2 linked regions of the Candidatus Thiodictyon syntrophicum genome follow. The protein of the gene in region 2 interacts with the protein of the main gene of each other region in a pairwise test. Links are inferred from orthologs where the notes say so. Each region holds a gene or a part of one and is shown on either strand. Other genes may lie near its edges. The genes, in order: THSYN_RS22570 and THSYN_RS28840.

Region 1 (10,028 bases), 1.4 Mb from region 2 along the record:
CCTTGAACGGCTTACGGGCGTCGCCGATCAGGAGTTGGCTGTTCTGGCTGATGCGTCCCTGGTGGATGCGGAAGATGCCGAGCTTGCCGCGGAAGGGGTCGTTGATGATCTTGAACACATGGGCCAGCGCGTGTTTGGTCGGGTCCGGGGCGACCGCGACCGGCTCCAGCGTGGCACCCTCACCCTTAAGGTAGACGGGGGGGTTGCCCTCGGACGGGTTGGGCATCAGGCGGACCAGGATCTCCAGCAGCTCCGGGATGCCGGCCCCGGAGGTGGCGGAGCAGTAACAGATCGGGATCAGATGGCCTTCGCGCAACGCCGTCTCGAAGGGGTCATGGAGTTGCTCCGGCGCCAGGTCCTGTCCCTGTTCCAGGTAAATCTCCATCAGGGCCTCGTCGACCTCCACCACCTGGTCGATGATGTGCCCATGGGCCTGGGCGACCGAGGAAAAGTCCGCGCCCTCGCCCTGGGGCTGGAAGAAGCAATCAATGACCCGGGAGCCGCCGTCCGCCGGCAGGTTGATGGGCAGACACTCGGCGCCGAAGGTCTCGCGGATCTGGGTCGTGAGCACGCCCAGATCCACGCCGGGGACATCGATCTGGTTGACGATGATCAGTCGACACAGGTGCCGGTTGTCCAACAGCTTCATGACCCGCTGGGTGACCGACTCGATCCCGGCCTGGGCATTGATGACCACGGCGGCGGTCTCGACCGCCGGCAGCACCGAGATGCTGCGCCCCAGGAAGTCCGGATAGCCGGGGGTGTCGATGATGTTGATATGCTTGCCGCGGTTGTCGAGGCTGGTGATGGCGGAGTCCAGCGAGTGCTGCAGCTCCTTCTCCAGCGGGTCGAAGTCGCACACCGTCGTCCCCTTGGCGACGCTGCCCGGCGCGGCGATGGCGCCAGCGGCGGCAAGCAGGGCCTCGACCAGGGTGGTCTTGCCGCTGCCGGCGTGCCCGAGCAGGGCGATGTTGCGGACGTCCTCGGCGTTGTAATCAGACATCGGAGATCCTGTATTGCGTGGTGGCTGGCGTGACGGGGCGGCGCAGGTCGGGGGGGCGGCGTACCGCCTCCCGATCGGTCTCGTCATGAACGCGAAATTATACCGTAACTCCCCGCTCGGACCGGTGGGGCCGTGCAGATTGTCTTGGTGGGAATTGACCGTCGTCGGGTCGCGGATGGCACGGTCGAGGATTTTCCGGCCCGGATGTTGGGGTCCCAGTGAACCTCGTACGGCTCCGGTTCCTTCCGGTAACATTATAAAAATAAGAGCAAAAAAAAGGCGGCCATTCGGCCGCCGAAGGACGCACAGCTAGGGAGGGGTAAAACCGTCTCTAGGGCGATTTTGTCCTCATGACCCGATGACCAGGTGGGCAGCAGAGAGTTCCACTCAATCAGCCTCACAGGTTGTATTTTTTTTCCGGTCCGCGCCGGTCCGCGGTTGCCTTGCTGGGGCTGGTGCGGGGCCCGGACTGCCGATTATCGGGTACAAAATTACCAAAGTTTCATCATCAGCGCCAAGCGGGGCGGCCCGGGGTACATTGCGCGACCGAATCGCCGATAATGTTCCCACACTGGTTGATAATTTAGCAGGCCCGCGGAGGCAGAAGATGACACTGGTTCTCAAATCTGACGCATTCGATGAGGGTGGCGAGGTTCCCCCTAAGTATACCTGCGAAGGGGCGAATGTTTCCCCCGGACTTTACTGGCAGGGCCTCCCGGAGGGTACCGAGAGTCTGGTCCTGATCGTCGATGACCCGGACGCCCCGGACCCCGCCGCTCCCCGTATGGTATGGGATCATTGGATTCTCTACAACCTCCCGCCCACCGCGGCCGGACTGGCCGAGGGTGCCGGCGCCGCGGCCCTGCCCGCGGCCCTGCCCGCGGGGTGCGTCGCGGGGCTCAACAGTTGGGGTCGCACCGACTATGGCGGTCCCTGTCCGCCCAGCGGCCGTCACCGCTATTTCCACCGGTTGTATGCCCTGGACACGCGACTTCCGGCCGAACTGGGTAATCCCACCAAGAACGACCTGCTGCTGGCCATGGAGGACCACATCCTGGCCTATACCGCGCTGGTCGGCACTTACCGGAAGTTCGGCGACCGGTCCTAGGGCCTCACGCGGTCGATCGCCACGACGACCGCGGCGCCCCCGGACGCCTTGACCGGGCCGGTCTGACCCTCCAGGTCACCGGCGGCCGGTGTGGCCTGCCCGCTCTTGGAGATGCGGGCACCGACCAAGACCTCCGGGTAGCCGGAGAGGCGCAGGGTCGGGATGACGGCCATGCTGTCGTCCAGGCTGAGGGTCGCGGGCAGATCGGCGACCTTGAGGCGCTGCACCGCCAGCGGCATGGGCGGTCCGGCCGGGGCGCGGGCGAAGACGAACACCGTGTCGTCGGGGGTGGCCTGGGCGGCCAGCGCGGGGGCGAGCGTGACGCTCACCTGGATGCGCGCCCCGGTGCCCCCGGCCGCGGTCCCCGCCTGACCGGCGACCGCCGGGGCGGGTGCGGCGGCGTTCGCGCCCGACGCTGGTGCCGCGGCGGCCGCCGACGGCGTGCCCGCCTGGCCCTGGGCCTCGGCGATCATCTCACCGAGTTGCTGCGCCTCCTGCCCGGCCGGGTCCAATTCGCTCAAGAGCCCCTGCCAGGCCTGCACCGCCGCGCTGAAGCGCCCCTCCTGATAGTCCAGCATCCCGGCGAGCCAGCGGGCATTGGGGTTGGCGGGCTCCAGGCGCAGGGCGGTGCGGATCAGTTCCGCCGGGCGACCGCTCAGGCGGTTACCCGCGTTGGCGCCCAAGGCCTCGGCGTAGGCGGCGAGCACGCCGGCCTGTTCGGGGGCGAGTTGGTAGGCGCGCTCCAGGGCCTCCAGGCCCTTCGCCGGCTGCCCGATCGCGAAATAGGTGCGCCCGAGCATCAGCCAGCCGTCCAGGTTGTCGGGGGCCTTCTGCATCCGTTCGGCCAGCCCCTGCGCCAGGACCTCCAGGGACTGTGCCGCCTGAAGGTCGGCCGGGGCGGCCTCGCCCGTCTCAGCCCCGGCCGCCTCGATCCGCGGGATGACGCCCTGATCACCCAGTTGCAGGTAGGCAAGCACGGTGGCCACCGGGAGCGCGACGCCCAGGATCAGGGCCAGGACGGGCGCCCGGCCGTCGTCGCTGCGGCGTGACACGGCGACGCCCCCGGGGGCCGCGTCCGCGTCCCCACCCAAGTCATAGAGCAGTTCCCGCTCCAGGTCCTTGCGGGCCGCGTCGTATTGTTCCCGGACCAGGACGCCTGCCGCGAGGTCGCCGTCCAATTCGTCGCGGCGGCGCCGAAAGACCTCCAGGTTCAACTGCCCTTGGCTCGGCGCCGTATCCGCGGTCGGGACGCGCAGCAGCGGCCAGACGATAAAGAGCACGGCCAGGCCCGTGAGCCCGGCGGCAAGTATCCAGAAGATGATCATTTGGCTGGTTCTTTGGGGTCGCCGGTCGCGGCGAGGAGTTGCTCGATACGGGCCTGGTCGGCCGCGCTCAGGGTTTCCGCCGGCGCGGTGCCCTGGCGGCGCAGGGCCCGCAGCAGGAAGAAGCCGCTGATGGCGACCAGGGCAAAGGGACCGAACCACAGCAGGTAGGTGGACGGTTTGACCGGCGGTTCATACAGGACGAAGTCGCCGTAGCGATCGACCAGGAAGGTCGTGATCTCGTCCTGGGACTTGCCCGCGCGCATCATCGCATAGACCTCTTTGCGGAGATCCTGCGCCAGGTCCGACTGGGACGCGGCCAGGGACTCATTCTGGCACACCAGACAGCGCAGCTTGCTGGTCAGGTCACGGAAGGACTGTTCCTGGGCCGGGGTGTCGAAGCTGAACTCCTGGAGGGTAAAGGCGGTGGCGCCCCCCCCGGCGAGCAGGGCGGCCAGCAGGGCTGGGGCGAGGAGGCGTCTCGGACTCATGGGCTATCCTTTGGGTGTGTACTTCGTGATCACCGGCAGCATCTCGTCGCGCCAGACCTGGTCGTCGATCGGTCCGATGCGCTTATGGCGGATGATGCCCGCGGGGTCGACGATGAAGGTCTCGGGTGCGCCATAGACCCCCAGGTCGATCCCCACCTTGTTGGTCGGGTCGAAGAAGATCATGGCATAGGGGTCACCGAAGCGTTGCAGCATCTCGAGCGCCGCCGCCCGCTCGTCCTTCCAGTTGAAGCCGACCACCTGCACCCCGGACTCGCGTGCCACGCGCACCAGTTGCGCGTGTTCCTGGCGGCAGGACGGGCACCAGGACGCCCAGACGTTCACCAATGAGACCTGGCCCTTGAGGGCCTCGGAGCTGATCAGCTTGCCCGGTTCCTTCAGCGACTCAAGCTCAAAGGCCGGCAAGGGTTTGTCCACCAGCGGCGAGGGGACCTTGCCGGGGTCCAACCCGAGCCCGTAGAAGAGCAGGGCGGCGAGCGCCAGAAAGGCACCGAGCGGTACCAGGTAGCGGGTGGTGGAGCCTGCCATTATCGATCCTCAATCCGAATTAATACTAATGGTACGGGACTTCCGGGGGCGTCGTTGTCGTTGTCGTAATCGTGGTCGGATTATTCGACAACGACAACGACAACGACAACGACAGCGTAACCGGGATCTCGGTCACCGCATCAGTTCTGATCGCACCCGGACGTCCGCTTCCCGCCATCAGGCCGCCGCCGCGCCGGCCGGCAAGGTCGCGGCGCTGGTGCGGCGGGCCGTGCGATAGCGCCGGTCGCTGACCGCCAAGAGGCCGCCCAAGGCCATCAGGATGCCGCCGAGCCAGATCCAGCGTACATAGGGCTTGTAGTAGAGCCGCACCGCCCAGTCGCCCTGATCGCCGACCGGCTCACCCAGTGACACATAGAGGTCGCGCAGCAGCCCGGGGTCGATCCCCGCCTCGGTCATGGGCATGCCGCCGGCCACATAGGCGCGCTTCTCCGGTTGCAGGACGGCGATCTGCCGGTCGCCCCGGAAGATGCGGAACTCGCCCCGTCTGGCCTGGTAGTTGGGGCCGACGATGGTCGTGACACCGTTGAATTGGAAGCGATAGCCGGCCGTCTCGTGGACCGCGCCGGGCGACATCCGCACGTCGGTCTCGATCCCGAAGCTGGTGACCATGGTCACGCCGACGATGGAGACGGCGATGCCGACGTGGGCCAGCCACATGCCGTACCAACTGCGGCCCTGACCGCCCAAGTCGGTCGTGAACCCGCGCAATCCGCGCTGGGTCACCCGCTCGCCCAGGGCGATCAGGTGGGTGAGGACGAGCCAGGCGGTGAGCCCGAGCCCCAGTCCCACATGGAAATTTCCCGGCAGGACCAGGCCGGTCGCGGTGACCACCCCAATGATCAGGCTCACCGCCAGCGCCAGCCAGAGCAGGCGCAGCAGGCGGTCCGCGTCATCGTGCTTCCAGCGGGTGAGGGGGCCGATGCCCATGGCCAGCACCAGGAGCGGGGAGAGCGCCACGAACATCATGTTGAACCAGGGGAAACCGACCGAGATCTTGCCCCAGCCGGCCGCCTCGTAGATCAGCGGGGCCAGGGTGCCGAAGAGCACCAGGGCCGCCAAGGCGGCGAGCAGCAGGTTGTTGATCAGTAGAAAGCTCTCGCGCGAGACGAGATCGAAGCGTCCGCCCGCGGAGATCGCCGGGGCGCGCCAGGCATAGAGCGCCAGCGAGCCGCCGATGACGATGACCAGAAAGGCGAGGATGAAGGTCCCGCGCGCCGGGTCGGTGGCAAAGGCGTGGACCGAGGTCAGGACCCCGGAGCGCACCAGGAAGGTCCCGAGCAGCGACAGCGAGAAGGCGGCGATGGCGAGCAGCACGGTCCAACTCTTGAAGGCCCCGCGCTTCTCGGTGACCGCCAGCGAATGGATCAGGGCGGTGCCCACCAGCCAGGGCATGAAAGAGGCGTTCTCCACCGGGTCCCAGAACCACCAGCCGCCCCAGCCCAGTTCGTAGTAGGCCCACCAGGAGCCGAGCGCGATGCCGATGGTGAGGAAGACCCAGGCGACCGTGGTCCAGGGCCGCGACCAGCGCGCCCAGGCCGCGTCCAGCTTCCCGCCGATCAGTGCCGCGATGGCGAAGGCGAAGGCGACCGAGAAGCCCACGTAGCCCATATAGAGCATCGGCGGGTGGATGGCGAGCCCGAAGTCCTGCAGCAGCGGATTCAAATCCCGGCCCTCCAGCGGCACCGGGAAGATGCGCTCGAAGGGGTTGGAGGTCAGCAGCATGAAGAGCAGAAAGCCGATGGCGATCATCGCCTGGACCGCGATCACGCGCGCGATCATCGGTAACGGCAGGTTGCGGCTGAAGAGCGCGACCGCCGCCCCCCAGCCGGCCAGCAACAGTGCCCACAGCAGGAGCGAGCCCTCATGGGCGCCCCACACGGCGGACATCTTATAGAGATCAGGCAGCAGGCTGTTGGAGTTGGTGGCGACATAGACCACCGAAAAATCGCTGGTCAGGAAGGCCTGCATCAGACAGGCGAAGGCCAGGAAGAGAAAGGTCAACTGACCCAGGGCCAGGGGGCGGGCCAGTTCCATCCAGGCGCGGCGGCCGTTGAATGAGCCCCAGAGCGGGAAGATCGCCTGGGTGACGGCGAGGCCCAAGGCCAGGATCAGGGCGAAGTGTCCGAGTTCAGGGATCATTGTGCCCCCCCGGGGCGCGCCGCCGAGGTCGTCGCGGCGGCGGCCGGCGCGCCTTGGGACTGGGCCGTCTTGAGACTGTCCGCGACCTCGGGCGGCATGTAGGCCTCATCGTGTTTGGCCAGCACCTCTTCCGCATAGAAGACCCCGTCGGGTCCCAGGCGTCCCCTGGTCACGGCCCCCTGGCCTTCCTTGAAAAGGTCCGGGAGTATGCCGGTATAGGAGACCTTGACGCTCTGCGCCAGGTCGGTCACGTCGAAGGTCACGGTCAGCCCGTCCGCCCCGCGGTTCAGCGACCCCTTGTTGACCAGCCCGCCGAGACGAAAGACCCGATCGGCCGGGGCCTCTTTCGCCAGCACCTGCGACGGGCTGAAGAAATAGGAGATATTGCTTTGCAGGGCGCTGATGGCGAGCGTCGCCGCGGCGCCGACGCCCAGGATCGCCACGCCCACCAGCACCAGTCGCTTGTGTCTTGCCTTCATTGCTTGTCTCCCGCGTTGCGCAGCCGCAGCAGGCGCTGCAGCCGTGCCAGAATCGCCCGCTGGCCGCGGCGCAGCCCCAGTGTCTCGATGACCAGCAGCGCCAGGGTCATGCCGTAGGCGCTCCAGATGTAACCGCCGTAACCGCCTTGTGAAAGGAATTCCAGTATCTTATTCATGATATTCATGATCCCCGCGCCTGAGCCCGCACCAGGTCCTGGACCCAGGCGGCCTCGGCCTCGCGGGTGAGGATGATGCCGCGCACGCGCATCAGGGTCGTTGCGAATGAGTACATCCAGAGTCCCAGGGTCATGGTGAGCATTGCGAACAGGATATTGCCGTCGACCTTGCTCAGTCCCGAGCGCTGATGCAGCGCCGCGCACTGGTTGGGGTCCGGGCAGTTGATGGACCAGAAGATCACCGGCACCATCACCAGGCCGACGATCGCCAGGAGCGCGGCCGCCCGGTCGGCGCGCCGGCTGTCGTCGATGGCCGAGTGCAGGGCGATGTAACCGATATAGAGAAAGAACAGGATCAGCTCCGAGGTCAGGCGCGGGTCCCAATCCCAATAGGTGCCCCAACTCGGGCGCCCCCAGATGGCCCCGGTCCACAGGGCCAGGAAGGTGAAGATGGCCCCGGTCGGCGCAATGGCATTGGCCATCATGAAGGACAGCCGCGTCTTGAATACCAGCCCCACCGCCGCCCAGGCGACCAGCACCGCATAGAGCCACATCGACATCCAGGCCGTGCCGACATGGATAAAGATGATCCGGTAATAGTCCTTCTGGGCGTTGCTGCCGCCGAGCTGGTCCGGGGTCTGAAAAAAGCCCCAATAGAGCGCGACCAGGATGAAGGCCGCCGCCAGTAACCAGAACACGGGGATCAGCCGGCCCGCCAGTGGATAAAAGCTAGCCGGAGCGGCGAATCTGGACCAGGGTTTTGTCATCGGGATATCCGTGCTATTCAATCGAGATCCGCAGGGCGGCGGCGCAAGCTACGGGCGCCAGGGCGAGTGCGGCCACCAGGAAGGCCGCGAGCAGAGTCAGATAGGGCTGGGCCTCGCCGAGCGCAACGGCGCCGACCGTCACGGCTCCGGCCCCGTAAACCAGCACCGGGATGTAGAGCGGCAGGATCAAAAGTGCCAGGAGGATCCCGCCGCCGCGCAGCCCGAGCGTCAGGGCCGCGCCGATGGCCCCGATCAGGCTCAGCACCGGGGTGCCCAGGAGCAGCGACAGCATCATGACGGCGACGCTCGAGTCCGTCAGGTGATACTGCATCCCGACCAGGGGCGCGATCAACACCAAGGGCAATCCGGTCAAGAGCCAATGGGCCGTGACCTTGGCAAGGGTCAGCAGCACCAGCGGCTGATCGGTCAACAACAGTTGCTCCAGGGTCCCGTCCTCATAGTCTGCGGCGAATAGCCGCTCCAGGGCCAGCATGGACGCCAGCAGGGCCGCCACCCAGACCACGCCCGGGCCCAGGACCCGCAACACCGCCCGCTCGGTCCCCACGCCCAGCGGGAACAGACTCACCACGATCACGAAGAAAAAGAGTGTGGTCAGCACGTCGGTACGCCGCCGCAGGGCCAACAGCAGATCGCGGTGCAGGACGCTCCAGAAAACCCTGAACATCTGTCTTAAGTCCTTGCGCGCTCAGGCGCCCAGATCCAGGTGACGCCCCTGACCCGAGGTCAGGGGCACCGCCTGGTGGGTGGTAAGCACCGCGAGTCCGCCCGCCGCCACATGACCGGCGATCAGGCCCTGGAGCAGGTCCACCGCGTCCAGGTCCAGCGCGGTAAAGGGCTCGTCCAGGATCCACAGCGGCGCCCGGCTCAGGATCAGCCGCGCCAGGGCCACCCGCTTTTTCTGTCCCTGCGACAGCATCCGTGTCGGCAGGTCCTCGAAGCCGGCAAGCCCCAGCCGCCCCAGTGCCGCCCAGAGCGCGTCGCGGCCCACCCGGTCGCCGTCGAGCGTTGCCGCCAGGCGCAGATTCTCCACTCCGGTCAGGTCCCCTTTGATGCCGTTCAGATGGCCCAGATACAAGAGATCCCTCCGGAAATCCTCCGCCAGGGTCCGGATCGATTCGCCCTTCCAGTACACCTCGCCGGCGTCCTGGGTAAAGAGCCCGCAGAGGGTCCGCAGCAGGGTCGTCTTGCCGCTGCCGTTGCGCCCGCGCACATGCAGCAGGGTTCCGGCCTCGATCTGAAAGTCCAGTGCGCAGAACAGCAAACGGTCGCCGCGCCGACATTCGAGCTTCGCCACCTGGAGCATGGGGTCGGGCAATCCGTAAGCGGGGTAGGGGGTCAAGACGTCGCCCCGTCCGGACCCCGACTGCCGGGGCGAGGTCGCAAGGGCCGATCGGGACGGCGAAAGGCGGCAACCTTAAACGCTGGGGACGGTTTCTACAACTTAACGGAAGTTCACGAAGGGAAAGTCAATCGCACCAGCGGGGGTCTTTTCCAGCAGCCCGGCGTTTAGCAATATCTGCACATCGGTATGGACCGCTTTCACATCACGTCCGACCCGGCGCGCGGCCTCGCGCACACTGACCGGTCCAGCGCCGGCCAGTGCCAGCAGGAGCCCCCAGCGTTTCGGTGTCAGGGTCCGCCACAAATCGGCGACGCTGGCGAAGGTGCTCCAGGCGCCTTGCGGCTCGCCGGCCATCGCCCGCAGAAAGCGGGCGTTGGTCTCGTCGCGGCTGGCGATGCCAATGGTGACCGCGTTCATGTCAGTTCCTCCGGGCGTCGACTTGACGCCAGAAATCGGCGAGCAGATCGCTCGTTCAGCAGTTCTTGCGCCTTCATGGAGGAAGGATCAACGCTGCGGCGGGCGTTGTCAATGGGAACAAGGCCCGGTGTTGACAACCGTGCCCTTCGGGGCTTCGGCCGAGCGGCTGGGGCAGGGGAACATACCCGCCGAGGGG
Region 2 (10,268 bases):
TGTTCTTGGCGGGCTTTTTCGGCACGGCGGATGGACCCCCGGGGTCTGGTGGAATAAGGGTGTGCCGCGCGCACCGCGGTACCGGCGAAGACTCACGCCGTCGCGTTCAGCCGCGCTCTTGCAAGGTGCGCACTGCGCACCCTGCGCCGATGGTCCGGGCAATTGCGCCCGGCGGCACTAGAGCCCCAGCTTCTTCTCCAGGTAATGGATATTGGCCCCGCCGGCCTCGAAGGCGGCGTCGCGCAGGATGGCGCGCTGGAGCTTGATATTGGTGTCGATGCCCTCGATGACCGTCTCGCGCAGGGCGTTGCACATACGTGCGATGGCGACCTGGCGGGTCTCGCCGTGGCTGACCAGCTTGCCGATCATGGAGTCGTAGTGGGAGGGGACCGTATAGCCGGAATAGATATGGGTGTCCATGCGGATGCCGGGGCCGCCGGGGGCGTGGAACTCGATGATCTTGCCGGGGCTGGGGCGGAAGGTCTCGGAGTGCTCGGCATTGATGCGGCATTCGATCGCATGGCCGCGGATGGTGATGTCATCCTGCGTGTAATGCAGGTGCTCCCCGGCCGCGATCAGGATCTGCTCCTTGACGATGTCCACCCCGGTCACCATCTCGGTGACGGGGTGCTCGACCTGCACGCGGGTGTTCATCTCGATGAAATAGAAGCGCCCGTCCTCATAGAGGAATTCAAAGGTGCCGGCGCCGCGGTAGCCGATGTCCCGACAGGCCTGGGCGCAGCGCTCCCCGATCTCGGCGCGTTGCGCCGGCGTGATGCCGGGGGCGGGGGCCTCTTCGACCACCTTTTGGTGGCGGCGCTGCATGGAACAGTCACGCTCGCCCAGATAGATGGCCTGGCCGTGCTGGTCGGCCAGCATCTGGAATTCGATATGGCGCGGGTTCTCCAGGTACTTCTCCATGTACACCATGTCGTTGTTGAAGGCGCCCGCGGCCTCGGCCCGGGTAAGCGAGACGGCGTTGAGCAGGGTCGCCTCCGAGTTCACGACCCGCATCCCACGGCCGCCGCCGCCGCCGGAGGCCTTGATGATGATCGGGTAGCCGATGGTGCGGGCCAATTCCAGGGTGCGCTTCTTGTCGTTGTCGTCCAGGGGTCCGTCGGAGCCGGGCACGCAGGGTACGCCGGCCGCCTTCATGGCGGCGATGGCGCAGACCTTGTCGCCCATCAGGCGGATGGTCTCCGGGCGTGGGCCGATGAAGATGAAGCCGGAGCGCTCCACGCGCTCGGCGAAGTCCGCGTTCTCCGACAGGAAGCCGTAGCCGGGGTGGATGGCGACCGTGTCGGTGACCTCGGCGGCGCTGATGATGGCGGGGATGTTGAGGTAGCTGTCGCGCGACGCCGCGGGCCCGATGCAGACCGATTCGTCGGCCAGCAGGACGTGCTTCAAGTCGCGGTCCGCCTCCGAATGGACGGCGACGGTGCGGATGCCCAGTTCGCGGCAGGCGCGCAGGACACGGAGTGCTATCTCACCCCGGTTGGCGATGAGGATCTTCTCGATCATGGCTGGCATGCTGGGGTAGCCTGTGGACGGTGGTCGGCTGGTGCGGCGTGGCGCTTTTGGTCCCGGGTTGGGACCGCCGTGGGCGGCCCCGCGCGGGGGTCGCGGGGGCGCCTTACTCGATGACGAACAGCGGCTGGTTGTATTCTACCGGCTGGCCGTTTTCCACCAGGATGCGGCGTAGTGTGCCGGTGCGCTCACACTCGATCTGGTTCAGGATCTTCATCGCCTCGATGATGCAGAGTATGTCCCCGGCCTTGACCTGCTGGCCCTCCACGACGAAGGGGCCGGTGCCCGGCGAGGGGGAGCGGTAGAAGGTGCCGACCATGGGCGAGCGTACGACCTCCCCGGCCAGCCCATCGAGAAATTCATCGCCGGGCTTGGCCAGGCCGGCGGCCGGGATGGGCGCGCTCGGGGCGCTTGCCGGCTGCTGCGTCATCGCGTGGGGCATGAAGAGTGAGGTTGCGGTGCCGTGCCGGCTGATGCGCACCGATTCCTCCCCCTCGTGAATCTCGATCTCCGCCACATTGGATTGCTCCAGGAGTTCGATCAGCTTTTTGACCTTGCGGATATCCATGTTCAGTGGTTCTCGGTGGGGGCGGCCGGTGCCAGCCGGTAAAGGGCGGCGCTGAGCGCCAATTCATACCCCTGCGCGCCCAGCCCGCTGATCACTCCCACCGCGATATCGGAGAAGTAGGAGTGGCGGCGGAAGGGCTCGCGGGCGTGCACGTTGGACAGGTGCACCTCGATGAAGGGGATGGCGACGGCGAGCAGTGCGTCGCGCAGGGCCACGCTGGTATGGGTGAAGGCAGCGGGGTTGACGATGATGAAGGCGACGCCGGCGCCGGGGGCGGCCTGGACGCGCTCGATCAGGACGTGCTCCGCGTTGCTCTGGGCGAAGTCCAGGTCGTGACCGCCGCGCCGCGCCTGTGCGCGCAGCCGCTCCTCGATCACGGCCAGGGTGACCTGACCATAGTGGCCGGGCTCCCGGGTCCCGAGCAGGTTGAGGTTGGGTCCGTTGAGGACCAGGATGCTTGCCATGTCGCCGCTGTGCCCATGCAGGTTCGGGGTGTGGGGAGGCCGCCGCGGGGGGCGAGGGCCGCCGGGTTGGCGCCGGGCGCCTGCCCGGGATGGGCGAAGCGGCGGCGAATCCCGTCGAATTGTCCGGACTTCGCGCGATCATGTCCAGTTCTGCGGAAAATCTGCCCGCGATCGAAACCGGCACCGACGTCGCGCTAAGGCCCCGCGGGAGCCGCCCGCCGCAGGTGTTGCGCGAACTCGGCCGCCGGCCTGAACCCGACCAGCCGCAGACCGGCGACCTCGGTCCCCGCCGACGAGAAGAACAGGATGGCGGGCGGCCCGGGGAGCTTGAAGCGCCCCTGCATCAGGGCCTGGTCGTCCGGGTCGTTGGCGGTGACGTCGGCCCGCAGCAGGACGAACCGCTGCAACTCGGCGATCACCGCGGGGTCGCTGAAGGTGTCGCGGTCCATCTCTTTGCAGGAGATGCACCAGTCGGCGTAGAAATCGAGCAGCACCGGCCGCCCGTTGGCCCGCGCGGCGGCCAGTTCCCGGTCCAGATCCGCCCCGGTCTTGATGCGCTGGAAGGCGGCCCGCGGCGCGCCGCCGCCCGCCGCGCCGGCCCCGCCCAGGAGGCCGCGCAGGGGCTGGAGCGTATCCTTGCCGCCCGCCGCGGCGCCCACCAGCATCAGGGCGCCGTAGATCAGCAGGCCGACCCCGAGCCCCTTCCAGAGCTTGCTCCAACCGCTCGCCCCGGGGGCCAACTGGGTGAGCGCCCCCAGGTAGACCGCGCTGCCGATGAGGAGCAGACCCCACAGCAGCATGGCCACCGCCGCCGGCAGGATGCGCTCCAGCAGCAGGATGGCCACCCCCAGCAGGCCCACGCCGAAGACCGCATTGACCGTCCCCATCCAGGCCCCGCTGCGGGGCAGGAACTTGCCCGCGGAGGTGCCGATGACGAGGAGCGGCGCACCCATCCCCAGGCTCAGGGCGAAGAGCGCCACCCCCCCGAGCACCGCGTCCCCGGTCTGGCTGATATAGATCAGGGCACCGAAGAGCGGCGGGGCGACGCAGGGACCCACGATCAGGGCCGAGAGTACGCCCATGACGGCCACCCCGAGCAGGGTGCCGCCCCGCTGCCGGTGGCTGAGCGCCGCCAGCCGGGCGTGCAGCCCGGAGGGCAGTTGCAGGTGAAAGAAGCCGAACATGGACAGGGCCAGCAGGACGAACACCAGGGCGAAGGCGCTGAGAATCCAGGGGTTTTGGAAGACGATCTGGAGGTTGCCCCCGAACAGCCCCGCCAGCACCCCGGCGAGGGTGTAGGTCAAGGCCATGGCGAGCACATAGACGAGCGACAGGGTGAAGGCCCGGCGGGTGCTGAGGTGCGCCCCGCGCCCGGCGATGATGCCCGACAGGATGGGGATCATGGGGAAGACGCAGGGCGTGAAGGCGAGCAGCAGCCCGAAGCCGAAGAACAGGCCGACCACCGCCCACAGGTTGCCGCCGGCCAGGACCGCGGCGATCCGGTCCTGTTCGGAGACCGCCTCCAGGGGCTCCGGTGGGAGCGCCTGCGGGGGCGTCGCGCGCCGGCCCGGCGCGGCCGACTGCAGGGGCGCCGTCCCGCCCGTGCCCCCGATCTCAGCGCCGCCCGGCGCCGGCGGCAGCGCGAGCTTGACCCGCCGGGTCTGCGGCGGGTAACAAAGCCCCTGCTGCGCGCACCCCTGGTCCTTGACCACCAGGGTGACCTCGGCTGCGGCGCCGGCGTGACGCACCAGGGGTACCTGAAGTGCCACGCGGCCCCGGTAGACCTCCACCTCACCGATGCTGCCGTCCGGCCTGATCCCGTCCTTCTCGACCTCGCCCGGGGGCAGTTGGAAGGCCCCGAGCGTTACCCCAGAGGCTCCCTCCAGCGCCAGGACCAGCTTCTCGCGATAGAGATAGGTCCCCGGGGCCAGGTCCCAGGCGAGGTCCAGCCGGTCCGGGGCGGCCACGGTCGCCTGGAAGCGGAAGGCCTCCTCGACGGCCGGGATCGCGTTGTCCTGCCCGTGCCGCGCGGCCGCCCCGACGGCCTTGCCCAGACCCAGGGCGGCGGCGCCGATGGGGGAAGACAAGGGCGGGGCCTCGGCCGCCGCCGGGGCCGCGCCCGGCGTCTGCGCCGGCTGCGGTCGCGGGCCGGCCGCCGCGGGCGCCGGGGGCAGTCCGACCGCGAGGTGCTGACGCTCGGGCGGGTAGCACAGGCCGGCATCGGCACACCCCTGCGAGGTCACCTCCAGGGCCAGGGTGTCTGCGCTCCCCGCCTCCCGGGTGAGCGGCAGCAGGACCTCGACCTGGCGGCGATAGACCTGCATCTCGCCGAAATAGGGGTCCTGCTTCGTCTCGGCGGGGGGCAGGGCCGGGGTCCCGAGTGCGATCCCCGGGGTCTGGGTCGTAAAGCGGAACTTGCCCTGGTAGAGGTAATAGCCCTCGGCGATGGTCCAGCGCACCCGCACCGCGTCCGCCCCCTCGGCCTGCGCCGCGACCTGGAAGGCCTGTTCCGGCAGCAAGAACGCCTCCTCGGCCAGGACCGACAGGCACAGCAGGAGGAGCAGAAGTGGCAGGGACCGGGCCCCGGCGCTCAGGTGTCTGGTTGGGTGCATTGGATCATCCAGGTCAGGTAGTCGGGCAGCCCCGCGGTGATCGGGAGCGCGATGATCTCCGGCACCTCGTAGGGGTGCAACGCGCTCAAGGTCGCGGCCAGGACCTCGAAGCGCACGGCCACCGTCTTGATCAGGAGCAGGACCTCCGCGTCGCGTTGGATCGCCCCCTGCCAGCGGTAGATGGACGTGAGCCCCGGTACCAGGCTCACGCAGGCGGCGAGCCGCTCCTCCACCAGGCGCTCGGCGATACGGGTTGCGCACTCCTGGTCCGGGCAGGTGCAGAGCACCAGCCGGTAATCGGTCTCGGCGGTCATGAAAATCCTCGGGCGGCCTCAGGGCGGCGGCCAGGCGCCGCCACATTGTGGGATGATAAGGCGTCGGCCCGCCCTTTGCTGCCACTTGAACGCTCCGCTCGGGGACAAAGGTCCGGCCATCAATGCCGGGCCGAAGCCGACCAGGACCCCGTGGGAGCGGTGTCCCGCCGCGATCGGACCCCGCAAACGGCCCGCCCGCCCGGGCCCGCGTCAGGACCCCCGGCCGGCTCCCCCGCATCCCCCCACCCATCCAGAGGCCCCCTGCAGTGCCAATTTTTATTCTGTTGTTCATCGGCCTGCCCCTGATCGAGGTCTATTTCCTGATCAAGGTCGGCTCGGTCATCGGCGCCGTCCCGACCATCGCCCTGTCCATCCTGTGCGCGATCCTCGGCGCCTGGCTGGTCCGTCGTCAGGGGTTCGGCGTGCTGATGCGGGTGCGCGAGTCCCTGGCCCGCGACGAGGTCCCGGCCCTGGAACTTCTGGACGGCGCCCTGCTCCTGGTCGCCGGCCTCTTCCTGCTGCTCCCGGGCTTTCTCACCGATACCCTCGGCTTCCTGCTCCTGATCCCGCCGCTGCGCCGCTGGGTGGTCCGCCGGTATGTGAAGGTCATCCCGGTTCGCACCCATGGCCCGGGTGCCGAGCGCGGACCCCGGGTCATTGAGGGGCACTTTCGGCGGGTGGATAAGGGTTGACCGGGCCTTAAGCGGGCCTAGGTTGTCGTTGTCGTTGTCGTGATCGTAATCGGAGAAGCGATGCTATGTGGGGCCTCGATCGTCGTTCCGGCCGCGACCGGCGATCGACGTAGGGTGCGCCGCGCGCACCTTGCGCAGGGACGCAATGGCATCGTGGTGGCGCGGGTGCGCGCGGCGCACCCTACGGGCGCTCCGGCCGGAATGACGATCGAGGCCAAATTTGGCTTGAGTCCGGGGCGGGGTGTTACGCTAACCTCGATTACGACAACGACAACGACAACGACAACGACAACGACAACGACGAAGCGACAAGCATTGCCTAATGGACTTGTTTCACTTATCAGAGAACCGTTCCCCAACGCCTCAATGCGGACGCACTGGAGATCCTCCGCGTCCTTCATTGCGCGATGCGCTGGCCGGATCACTCTTGATCAACGATTCCGCCAACCCGAGAATAAGCCCCGCCTGCGCAACGAGCGCCCGCCACTCCCGCGGTATACCGTCGAGCCCGTACCAGGCCCCCGCGATCTGCCCATAGATGGCCCCGGTGGTATCCGCATCGTCGCCCAGGTTGACCGCGGCCAGCGCCCCGGCGGCGAATGAGTCGGTGCGGTGGAAGGCCCAGAGGGCGGCCTCCAGGGCCTCGACCACATAGCCGCTGCCGCGGATCGCGGGCGGTTCCTTGGCCTTGAATGAACCGGCGGCGACGGCGTCGATCGCCGGGCATAGCGGTTCCCGTTCCCAGAGCCCCGGCACCGGGCTGTAGCGGGGTCCGAGCAGGGTCCCCTTGTCCACCCCGCGCAGTGCGCCGACCAGGATGCCGGCCATGTAGCGGCAGGCATCCAGGCAGGTGCGCGCCCCATGGGTGGTACGCGAACTCTCGGCCGCCAGGCTGATGGCCTGATGCGGGTCCCCCGCAAAGGCCATGGGGACCGGGGCCAGGCGCATGATGCAGCCGTTGCCGGCCGAGCGCGGGTCGGCGGCGCCGGCGACGGGATCGCCGGTCTGCTCGAAGCGCCCGAGCGCGCCCCGGGTGGCGTTGCCGATGTCGAAGCAGGCGCCGGTGACGCTCAAGTACCCCTCCCGCCACCAGCGCACATAGCGCCGCATCTGGTCCGCCGCGTCGAAGCCCCGACACAGGACCAGACTCTCGGCCAGGCACAGGGCCATGGAGGTGTCATCGGTCCAGTCACCGGGTTTGAGGTGAAAGGGTCCGCCGCCCGCGATGCCGGTAATCGGCTCAAAGCTCCCCGGCGCGCGGAACTCCAGGGTAGTGCCCAGGGCGTCCCCGGCAGCCAGGCCGAGCAGGCAGCCGCGGTAGCGATCCAGTCGTGTCGGGTTCATCGGTTGGTCCTCGTAAGGCTCAGGCCCCGGCTGGGTGGCAGCCGTTCGAGTCGCTCGCCCGGAGAGATTCACACTCCCGACCACCGGATTCGTAGCCACGCGGGTGCCCAGACAACACTTCAGAGTCAACACTTTAGCACATCCTGCCCCAGGCTGTTGTGACTGCGAAAGACGCACGGGAGCGGCATCATGTGACCTGACGGCGTCACGTTTCCGTCACGCCATCCAGGCCCCGCCCACCACCCCCGGGGGCCTGAATGTGCCCTACCCTCGTGCACACGTATTGCCCGAGATCATCACCAGTGCGTCCCAAAAGGGTCCTCGGGTTGCGGCGTTCCCCAGTGTGAAGCGGCGCGTACCTCTGCTACGATTATTCCCATCAGACATTCCCATGGGAGCTAGGCATGGAGACCGTCAACGTCAGCGGGCTCAAGAACAACCCCAGCGAGGCCCTGCGCAAGTCGCACCGCGACCTGGTCGTCGTCATGAACCGGGACAAGCCCGATGCGCTGATGGTCGCGACGAGACGGCGATCCTCGCAGCCGCGGCCGCGGGCTGGCTGAATCAGATTGATGCGACCCCCGGGGCCGTGGTGCTCCCCGACCTCGATGAGGGAGAGGCCGCCTGCATTCGGATCGCCCTGACCCACGCCGGGGCCAGCCTGGTGTTGATGGACGAGCGCGCCGGCCGTGCGGTCGCCATGGAGCATGGCTTGGTCGTGGCCGGCACCGCGGCGATCATCGGGATGGCCAAGACGCGGAGGCTGATCGGATCGGCGCGGGACGCGTTTGCCCGTCTGCACGGCTCCGACTTCCGAATCTCGGCGCAGGTGATCGAGACAGTGCTGCGACGCGTCGGCGAGATGGCATAACATCGTTGCGCAACGCGGGATTGAGTCGAAGTCCATGGTCGCACCCTATTCACCGCCCTTCGCGATCACCCCTGCCATCGTCACGCTCATCGCCGACATCGCCGAGCGGGTCGGCCAACATGCCCAGGCCGCGGATTCCGCCGCCGCCCTGCGACTGCGGCGCATCAATCGCATACGGACCATTCAGGGCTCGCTGGCGATTGAAGGCAATACCTTGAGCGAGCAGCAGATCACCGCGATCCTGGAGGGGAAGCGGGTGATTGCCCCGCCCCGCGAAGTCCAGGAGGTGCGCAACGCGCTGCTGGCCTACGACCGGTTCGCGACCTGGAATCCGGCGTTGGAGGATGACCTGCTCGCGGCCCACGCCCTGCTGATGGCCGGCCTGGTGGAGCGGCCCGGCGCTTATCGCAGCGGTGGTGTCGGGGTCATGTCGGGTAGCGTCGTGGTCCATATGGCGCCACCGGCCAGCCGCGTCCGCGGCTTGATGGAGGGCCTCTTCGACTGGCTGCACGGGTGCGAGGTCCACCCCCTGATCGCCAGTTGTGTCTTCCATTACGAGTTCGAATTCATCCACCCCTTCGACGACGGCAACGGGCGCATGGGTCGGCTATGGCAAAGCCTGATCCTGAGCCGCTGGAAACCGCTGTTTGCCGATCTGCCGGTCGAGAGCATCGTCCATGCCCATCAGGACGACTATTATCGGGCGCTGGCCGACAGTACCCGCGTGGGCGCATCGACGCCTTTTATCGCCTTCATGTTGGGTGTGATCCGTGAGGCCCTCGGGGCCGACCCGCCCGAACAAGTGACCGTACAAGCAACCGAACAAGTCCGGCGCCTGCTGGCGTCGATGGGGGACGGCTGCTACTCGGCCAAATCGTTGATGATGCTACTAAGATTGTCCCATCGTCCAACCTTTCTCTACGACTACCTGCAACCGGCGCTCGCCGCTGGTTGGCTGGAACAGACGCATCCCGATACGCCGACGAGTCCAAGACAGCAATACCGTCTGACCCGGTCAGGAAAACAGGTGGCACAGGACCTTACCTAAGGTATTCACTGATATGTAAACCGCTCCTGTGGTACAGCCGCGATGCAGTCTGCCATGAGGAGCCGGTCGGCATTGGCCACCAGCCACTGCCGCGCACGATCGGCGGGGCCTTGAAGGCGGTGCCGCGCCCGAAGCGCCCGAAGGGGTCCTTGTAGCCCTACTTGCCGAAGGTCTCCTTCTTGAGCCACCAGAATTCGTCGGAGAAGGGGAAATTGGCCAGCACCAGCGAGAACTTGCGCACCGTGCCTCCCGCGGCCCGAAAGGCCGGATCGGTGATGGTGCTGGCCCCCGGCGACGATCCGGGTCTCCAGCCCGTGCAGCACGGAGTTGATCTTGCCGATGGCGGCGTTGCTCCAGTTCATCAGCGAGAGGATGTAGTCCTTGTAGTCCTGCCCGGCGATCTTGCCGCGCAGGATGTTGGCCGCGCCCCAGAGGTGGGCTTCAAGTTGTTGTTGGGTGAGTCTCATATCCGGCGCGGGGGTCCTTCAGGGGTCAACTGGCGGGTTTCCCGCTGTCATCGAACAGCCGGCCCGGCTCGGGGATCTGGTCCCCGTGGCGTCCGCAATGGTAGCGCGCTGCGCCGGAAACAAAAAAAAAGGCTTAGCGATGTTGACCGCTAAGCCTATATTCTTAATTGGCGCGCCCGGAGAGATTCGAACTCCCGACCACCTGGTTCGTAGCCAGGTACTCTATCCAGCTGAGCTACGGGCGCTGAGGGACCCCGTCCTTGGAGACATTATCCAGCCGCGCATGCCTGCCGACCGATTGACTGGGGGTGGGTCCGCGCGGCGATGTCCAGAGGGAGTTTGCCGGGGCGCAACCGTCACC

What was found.
Region 1: the proteins of THSYN_RS28840 (region 2) and THSYN_RS22570 interact in binary tests that used the Escherichia coli proteins (3 or more experiments, as listed by UniProt). The link is inferred for Candidatus Thiodictyon syntrophicum from one-to-one orthologs.

What each region holds. Positions count from the first base shown.
Region 1 is NZ_CP020370.1:5,336,968-5,346,995, reverse strand. What follows is about bases 2,700-5,547. They hold THSYN_RS22570 (DsbE family thiol:disulfide interchange protein), read right to left. Parts: upstream 4,471-5,547; coding sequence 3,928-4,470; downstream 2,700-3,927. Other genes in these bases: THSYN_RS22565 (heme lyase CcmF/NrfE family subunit), read right to left, coding at 4,648-5,547; THSYN_RS22575 (cytochrome c-type biogenesis protein), read right to left, coding at 3,433-3,924; ccmI (c-type cytochrome biogenesis protein CcmI), read right to left, coding at 2,700-3,436. In the rest of the region: fusA (elongation factor G), read right to left, coding at 1-1,003; THSYN_RS22585 (YbhB/YbcL family Raf kinase inhibitor-like protein), read left to right, coding at 1,611-2,111; more of ccmI, read right to left, coding at 2,108-2,699; more of THSYN_RS22565, read right to left, coding at 5,548-6,630; cytochrome c maturation protein CcmE, read right to left, coding at 6,627-7,109; heme exporter protein CcmD, read right to left, coding at 7,106-7,285; cytochrome c biogenesis protein CcsA, read right to left, coding at 7,291-8,052; heme exporter protein CcmB, read right to left, coding at 8,066-8,737; cytochrome c biogenesis heme-transporting ATPase CcmA, read right to left, coding at 8,759-9,376; THSYN_RS22535 (HVO_A0114 family putative DNA-binding protein), read right to left, coding at 9,515-9,832. UniProt on the Escherichia coli protein: Involved in disulfide bond formation. Catalyzes a late, reductive step in the assembly of periplasmic c-type cytochromes, probably the reduction of disulfide bonds of the apocytochrome c to allow covalent linkage with the heme.
Region 2 is NZ_CP020370.1:6,717,393-6,727,660, reverse strand. What follows is about bases 2,463-5,550. They hold THSYN_RS28840 (protein-disulfide reductase DsbD), read right to left. Parts: upstream 5,172-5,550; coding sequence 2,754-5,171; downstream 2,463-2,753. Other genes in these bases: cutA (divalent-cation tolerance protein CutA), read right to left, coding at 5,150-5,485; aroQ (type II 3-dehydroquinate dehydratase), read right to left, coding at 2,463-2,559. In the rest of the region: THSYN_RS28860 (hypothetical protein), read right to left, coding at 1-25; accC (acetyl-CoA carboxylase biotin carboxylase subunit), read right to left, coding at 178-1,521; accB (acetyl-CoA carboxylase biotin carboxyl carrier protein), read right to left, coding at 1,634-2,095; more of aroQ, read right to left, coding at 2,098-2,462; THSYN_RS28830 (FxsA family protein), read left to right, coding at 5,752-6,177; THSYN_RS28825 (ADP-ribosylglycohydrolase family protein), read right to left, coding at 6,541-7,521; THSYN_RS28820 (hypothetical protein), read left to right, coding at 7,926-8,084; THSYN_RS28815 (PIN domain-containing protein), read left to right, coding at 8,054-8,392; THSYN_RS28810 (Fic family protein), read left to right, coding at 8,427-9,440; THSYN_RS28805 (type I restriction-modification system subunit M N-terminal domain-containing protein), read right to left, coding at 9,446-9,907. UniProt on the Escherichia coli protein: Required to facilitate the formation of correct disulfide bonds in some periplasmic proteins and for the assembly of the periplasmic c-type cytochromes.